2 regions of the Gudongella ferriphila genome follow, and region 2 is predicted to be linked to the other one. Evidence: riboswitches for the same ligand, from Rfam matches in the RefSeq annotation. Region 2 holds a riboswitch; the other holds the start of a gene.
The links. Region 2 has a riboswitch for thiamine pyrophosphate ahead of thiW (energy coupling factor transporter S component ThiW). Riboswitches for the same ligand answer to the same signal wherever they lie in the genome.

Region 1 (3,418 bases), on a different contig from region 2:
GACAGGATGCTTGTAATGGCCGAAGAACAGGAGCTGGAAGTGTTGGTATGCATCAACAAATGCGAGCTCGACCGGGATGGAGCCAAACAAATGGAGTCTATTTACACTGGGGCAGGATACAACACTGTACTGACAAGTGTTAAGGAACAGGAGGGGCTTGCGAAGCTAAAGAACTTCATGGAGGATCACATAAGTGTATTTGCCGGACCATCTGGTGTTGGGAAGTCTTCTTTGCTGAACTCAATCAATTCAAATTACGACTTGGAAATAGGCAAAATAAGCCTTAAGACATCAAGAGGAAAGCATACAACTAGGCATGTGGAGTTGTTGAAGCTAAACAATAATGCCTATGTGTTGGATAGTCCTGGATTCAGCTCCCTTAATCTGGATTTTATTGAAGATGAAACTCAACTTAGATTCTATTTCAAGGACATAGAAAAGTATAATGATCAATGCAAGTTCTCCAGCTGTATCCATGTGAACGAGCCTGGATGTGCTGTTAAAGATGCTGTTGAATCAAACATTATAAGTCGCGAAAGGTACAAAAATTATTTAATGATGATTGAAGAAATTAAAAACAGAAAGAGGAGATATTAGTATGGCGAAATTGGCACCTTCATTGCTTTCTGCAGATTTTTCAAAGCTAGGAGAGGAAATAGCACTAATTGATAATAGTGGAGCAGACTATGTACATCTGGATGTTATGGATGGTATTTATGTTCCAAATATAACCTTTGGAGCACCAGTAATAAAGAAGATTCGTGGAACTACAAAATTACCATTTGATGTTCATCTAATGGTTGATAGGCCAGAAAGATTTATTGATGATTTTGCAGATGCAGGTTCAGATATAATTACCGTTCATCCTGATGCATCAATTCATCTGCACAGAACCCTTCAGTCAATTAGGGAAAGAGGGGTCAAAGCGGGGGTTTCACTTAATCCTTCTACACCATTGAATGTGTTGGAACACATTATGGATGATGTTGACCTTATTCTTATAATGTCAGTTAATCCAGGATTTGGTGGACAAAGTTACATACCTGCAATGACCGAGAAGATCAAAAAACTTAGAAATCTTATTTTAAGGTCAGGAAATGATATTATCCTTGAGGTAGATGGAGGGATAAAACTTGATAATGCAAGAGAGATAATTGATGCGGGAGCTGATTTAATAGTAGTTGGTTCAGGAATATTCAATGCTCAGGATGTGGAACAAAGAATTGGAGCTTTTAAAAAAATTATTGACTAAAATTATCAGAAAATATGTATGATTATTGAGAATTATATGTTAATATGGTATTATATAATCAACAAGAGAATATTTACAGCACTGGGGGAGCTTTAGCTGAGAGAGATCTGATCTCGACCCTTAAGACCTGAACTAGGTAATTCTAGCGGAGGGAAGTGTGTATAGAAATTATACTCATTGCCTCATAGCAATGGGTTTTTTTGTACCATCTTATGCTGTTATATTCAAACCAATTAAGGAGGTTTAATATAATATGGAAGAAAAAAGAAGTAAGGTATTGATGTTGACCGAAGGTGGAATGATGATCGCCTTGTCTGCTCTCTTGAGCTATATTAGGATCTATCAGGCTCCTAACGGTGGAAGTGTTACTGCTGGAAGTATGATACCAATCATGATTTTTGCAATAAGGTGGGGTCTTGGCCCTGGTTTGGCAGTTGGAGCAACCTATGGATTGCTGGATTTCATACTTAAACCGTATTTCGTGCACCCATTGCAGCTGCTTTTCGATTATCCATTTGCATTTGGTTCATTGGGCCTAGCTGGAATCGCGTATGTGCTTACAAAGAAAAAAGGCAAGTCAGGCTATGGTTCAGTATTGCTGGGAGTGTCGTTAGCGATACTGGGAAGACTAGTATTCCATGTATTGTCCGGGGTAGTGTTCTTTGCTGAGTACGCTGGGGATCAAAATCCATGGATCTACTCCATCGTATATAATGCCACTTACCTTGTACCAGAATTGATAATATCAATGATAGTAATGATAGTTGTGTGGAAGCCGATACAGAAATTTATCAGGTAAGGATGATTATATGAAGGGATTGATAGCGGCAGGCGGTACTGGCTTGAAGAGCGAACTCTTGCTTGAACTTTGCAAGGATGCAGATGTTATTGTTGCGGCTGACAGTGGAATATACAATTTGAAAGAAGATATGTGCAAAGTTGATTTCTTGATAGGCGACTTTGATTCCATTTTTGACAAGAGCCTGTTTGAAGACCTTAGCCAATCGATCCAGGTAATTGAATTCCCTGTTGAAAAAGACAAGACTGACACAGAGCTTGCAATTGACTTCCTGGTTGAAAAGGGCTGCTTTGAAATAGTAATTATTGGAGCGATTGGCAGTAGAATGGATCATTCAATATCAAATATATACCTGCTTAGAGCATTCCACAAAATGGGTATAAGAATTAAAATAATTGACAATAACAATGAAATTTCATATCTTTGTGGAGAAAAGCAGCTGATTAAGGAGATGGGTTATTACTATTCAATACTCCCAGTGGGTCCTGAAGGTATAACAGTAACATTAGAAGGATTTCATTATCCATTAGAGAAAGAACTGATCCAGTACGGTTCAAGCTTGGGGATAAGCAATTATATCGAAGAGGATGTAGGAAGGATTACCGTTCACAACGGGGAAGGGTTTCTTATCAAGTCCAGAGATTAATTTGCACAACAAAAAAGCTTATTATGAGATAATCATAATAAGCTTTTTACTCTTGTAAGTATGGATTAAATGGCTCTTTGAACATAACCAGATCTCAAGCATCTTGTACATACGTTGATTCTCTTGACTGATCCATTTACTACTGCCTTTACTCTTCTTATATTTGGAGCCCATGTTCTTGAACTCTTTTTATTTGAGAAGGTCACCTTATTTCCAAATACCTTACTTTTTCCGCAAATTTCACATTTCTTAGACATGAAAACACCTCCTTAATTCCTGACAGGTATAATGTTTTTAATATTCATTCTCTGCAACATATTATATTTTAACACAAGATATTATAGAATTGCAACATAATATTATGAAATATTGTTGTTTTAGTTGAACAATCATCCTTAATCATGTAAAATAATATGGATAAGAGTAAAACACGGGGAGGAATAGTTATGCCAGTCAAAACGAAGTCTGAATTTGGAAATCTAAATATAAATGATAACGTGTTTGCATCTCTTGCTGGAATATCAGCAATGGAAAGCTATGGAATTGTTGGAATGGCCTCCAAGGATGCAAAAGATGGTTTCTTTGAATTATTGAAATCAGATTCACTGACTAAGGGAATTAAAGTATATATCAAGGACAACCTTATTACAATAGATATGTACGTTATATTGGAGTTTGGAGTGAAAATCTCTGTGGTTTGCAAGAATATAATTGACAGAGT
Region 2 (3,418 bases):
CCCGATAAACGTACCCAGGTTACCTCCCAGCTTGCTTTTGCTGTCCCTTGTATAGTCAGCCACAAGAGGAACCCATGAGATTGGCATAACTATTGTCAGTTCAATAGCAAGTCCCAATGAAAGGGTGTTCTGGTTGGTCATTGAAGTGACTCCTTCTGTGCCCAGACCTATTCCTATAAGGATAATTGTAATGGCAAGCATTGAAATGCCAACTAAAATATTGCCTACCTTCCATAGGCCCTTGCCAACATATAGCCAAAGTGCTATAAGCACTCCGAGAACAACTATCCATGTGGTAGTGGAACCAAAGGAGAGGATGTTCTGGGTCAGCACCGATGTTGCCGCACCGCCGGATATGAGCATGATGACCGTCCACCCCACAAGCTGGGTTGCATTAAGAAAAGAGAACAGGGCCTTGCCGTACTTGCCAAAGGTCAGCTCGGTGGATTCCATGCTTGCAAGCTTCTTTTCGTAGCCTATGTTCCCAGCAGCTGCCATAATGAGGCCGCCTATTATATGGCCGACTATGATTACAAATATACCCTGCTTGAAGCCCAGGGGAGCCAGCAATCCTCCGGTCATTACTTCTGCAACTGAAATTGCAGCTCCAAACCACAGGAAAGTAAGGTTCAATCCACTGAATCTATCCATTGCGTGACCCTCCTTCATGGAAATTATGGAAGTGATGTAGAACACCGACACCCTTTCCCACCGCAAAGCCATATTTTATACTCTCATAGACATATGCCTTTCCATTTTGGACAGCATCATCCAAACTGAGCCCCTTGGCGAGATTGGAGCATATTGCCGAGGACAGCGCGCAGCCAGTGCCATGATTGCTGTTGGAAGCTAGCCTTTCAGCGTGGAATCTCCTTATTTCCATGCCGTCAAAGAGGATATCGACCGCAGGACCTTCAAGGTGTCCACCCTTTATCAGCACGTTCTGGCATCCAAGAGACATCAGCTCTTTGGCTGCCTTGATCATGTCCTTCTCGCTTTTTATCTTCACTCCGGTCAATACTTCCGCTTCGGGAATATTTGGGGTGATAAGGTATGCCATGGGAACAAGCTGATCCTTAAGTGCATTTACTGCATCAGGCTGAAGGAGATGAGAACCGCTCTTTGATACCATGACAGGGTCCAGCACAATCTTAGGCAAAGAATATTTTATTAAGGTTTTAGCTATCATTTCTATGGTGTCAGGAATTGAGACCATGCCTATTTTGATTCCGTCTATTTCCATATCATCGAACAGGGCACTTATCTGTGTCTCAATCACCTTCCTTGGAATATCATGAACTAGAGACACCCCCTGTGTGTTCTGGGCAGTCACTGCTGTAATGACACTCATGCCAAAAGTTCCATTTGCTGAAAATGCCTTCAGGTCTCCCTGTATACCTGCTCCACCTGATGAATCGCTGCCCGCTATTGTTAATACCTTTTTCATTACAGTAGAACCCCCTTCCCTAGACCATTCAGTGACTTGACAGTTAAGATTCCAATGATTGCACCACCTAGGCTTGAAATCATAAATGGTGGAATAAAGAAGAACGCACCTGCTTCGGACCCCAACAGGAACCGTGAGAGGGGAAAAGCAACAAGACTTCCAACCATCCCTGTGCCTATTACTTCACCTATGCCAGCTGCATAGGATTTTTTGAAGTATTTATAGGCAAGGCCCGCCAACATTGCACCGAACATGCTTCCTGGAAATGCAAGAACTGATCCGACACCCAAGACATTTCTCAACAGTGAAATCAGCAGGGCGTTGGATACAGCATAGCCTGGACCCAGTAATATGGCGCTTATGACGTTAATTGTATGCTGCAGGGGATATGCCTTTGCAACGCCCACTGGGATTACAATGATGTGGCTTGCAAGCACACCGATTGAAACCAGCAATCCACTTAGAACGAGTTTCTTTGTTTGCATAAAAAAACCTCCTTGTATTTTTTGTACTAGAAGGCTGGATGTCTGCAAGGTATAAATAAAAGCATATCTCCTTGCGACGGAAATATGCTCTATATGCAGCATGATACTTCCCTACGCTGGTATTATCCAGATCAGGTATAAGGGTAAGAAACTTATGGGCTTCACTTTCAGCTGGCCATTCCAGCTCCCCTAGTACAATTGTATTATTAACTTGAGAACAATATACCAGAAATCAAAAGAGGTGTCAAACGTTAAGTTTTGAGCATTTTAAATTGGAAAATCCAAATGTTCTGTGGCTGTAGCCATGTGAAGGGTATAAATCCAATAGAATGGACAAATTAAAACGTTAAAGTGAAATGTGGTTGTAGGATTATTTTTGTTTTATTCGAAGCTAGGGATTCAAAGATTAAATGATTGAGGAGGGTCCAAATGGATAACAAGGTGTATTTACCGTGGAAGCTTATAGGGGATTTTATGGTCCAAGCCTTTGAAAAGGTCGGGGTTCCCAGGGAGGATGCAAGGATCTGTGCAGAAATCCTCATGGAGAGCGACAGACGGGGGATTGAAAGCCATGGTGTCAATCGCTTTAAGCCCATATACATGGACAGGATAAACCAGGGGATCCTGAACCCGGTGACTGAAATGGAGATAGTAAGGGAGACCCCTACAACTGCCGTGGTGGACGGACACAACGGCATGGGCATGGTTGTCTCCTACAGGTCCATGAAGCTGGCAATTGAAAAGGCCAAAAAATATGGAATGGGGATGGTGGCCGTAAGGAACTCCACCCATTACGGGATTGCCGGCTACTATGTGACCATGGCAACAGAGGAGGATATGATCGGTATCACTGGAACAAATGCAAGGCCATCCATTGCACCGACCTTTGGTGTTGAGAATATGCTTGGCACAAATCCCCTGACCTTTGGATTGCCAACTGATGAGAACTTCCCATTTGTCTTGGATTGTGCAACCAGCATAACCCAAAGGGGAAGGATAGAATACTATGCTAGAATGGGCAAGGACACTCCTGCAGGTATGGTAGTTGGAAGCGACGGCTCGGCAATGACAGACAGTGAAAGGATTCTAAAGGACCTGCTTACAGGTGAGGCAGCCTTTGCACCTCTTGGAGGCATAGGAGAGGAGATGGGAGGACACAAGGGCTACGGCTATGCAACTGTTGTTGAAATCCTGTCAGCTGCACTTCAGGCCGGGAGCTATCTGAGGATGCTTTCAGGAATAGGTGAAGGGGGAGAGAAGATACCCTATCCCCTTGGACATTTCTTCATAGCCATAGACACTGAGGCCTTTATGGGTGCGGACAGCTTCAGACGCACAGCAGGAAACATACTTAGGGAATTGAGAAGCTCGAAGGTTGCTCCTGGAGAGGAGAGGATATTCACAGCAGGTGAGAAGGAGTATCTGGTCAAGCAGGAGAGGGACCTGAAGGGGGTTCCTGTGAATGAAGGTGTACAGAAGGATCTCA

Region 1: it holds a riboswitch for thiamine pyrophosphate, as region 2 does, so the genes downstream of both, thiT (energy-coupled thiamine transporter ThiT) here and thiW (energy coupling factor transporter S component ThiW) in region 2, are expected to answer to the same signal.

The regions. Positions count from the first base shown of each region.
Region 1 is NZ_JBJXRK010000003.1:61,345-64,762, forward strand. It holds gene rsgA (ribosome small subunit-dependent GTPase A) at 1-597, shown strand, start outside; gene rpe (ribulose-phosphate 3-epimerase) at 563-1,252, shown strand; TPP riboswitch at 1,326-1,423, shown strand; gene thiT (energy-coupled thiamine transporter ThiT) at 1,506-2,051, shown strand; gene ACKVDP_RS03600 (thiamine diphosphokinase) at 2,062-2,697, shown strand; gene rpmB (50S ribosomal protein L28) at 2,763-2,954, opposite strand; gene ACKVDP_RS03610 (Asp23/Gls24 family envelope stress response protein) at 3,144-3,418, shown strand, end outside.
Region 2 is NZ_JBJXRK010000001.1:439,743-443,160, reverse strand. It holds gene cytX (putative hydroxymethylpyrimidine transporter CytX) at 1-651, opposite strand, end outside; gene thiD (bifunctional hydroxymethylpyrimidine kinase/phosphomethylpyrimidine kinase) at 644-1,447, opposite strand; gene thiW (energy coupling factor transporter S component ThiW) at 1,447-1,932, opposite strand; TPP riboswitch at 2,024-2,133, opposite strand; gene ACKVDP_RS02170 (Ldh family oxidoreductase) at 2,362-3,418, shown strand, end outside.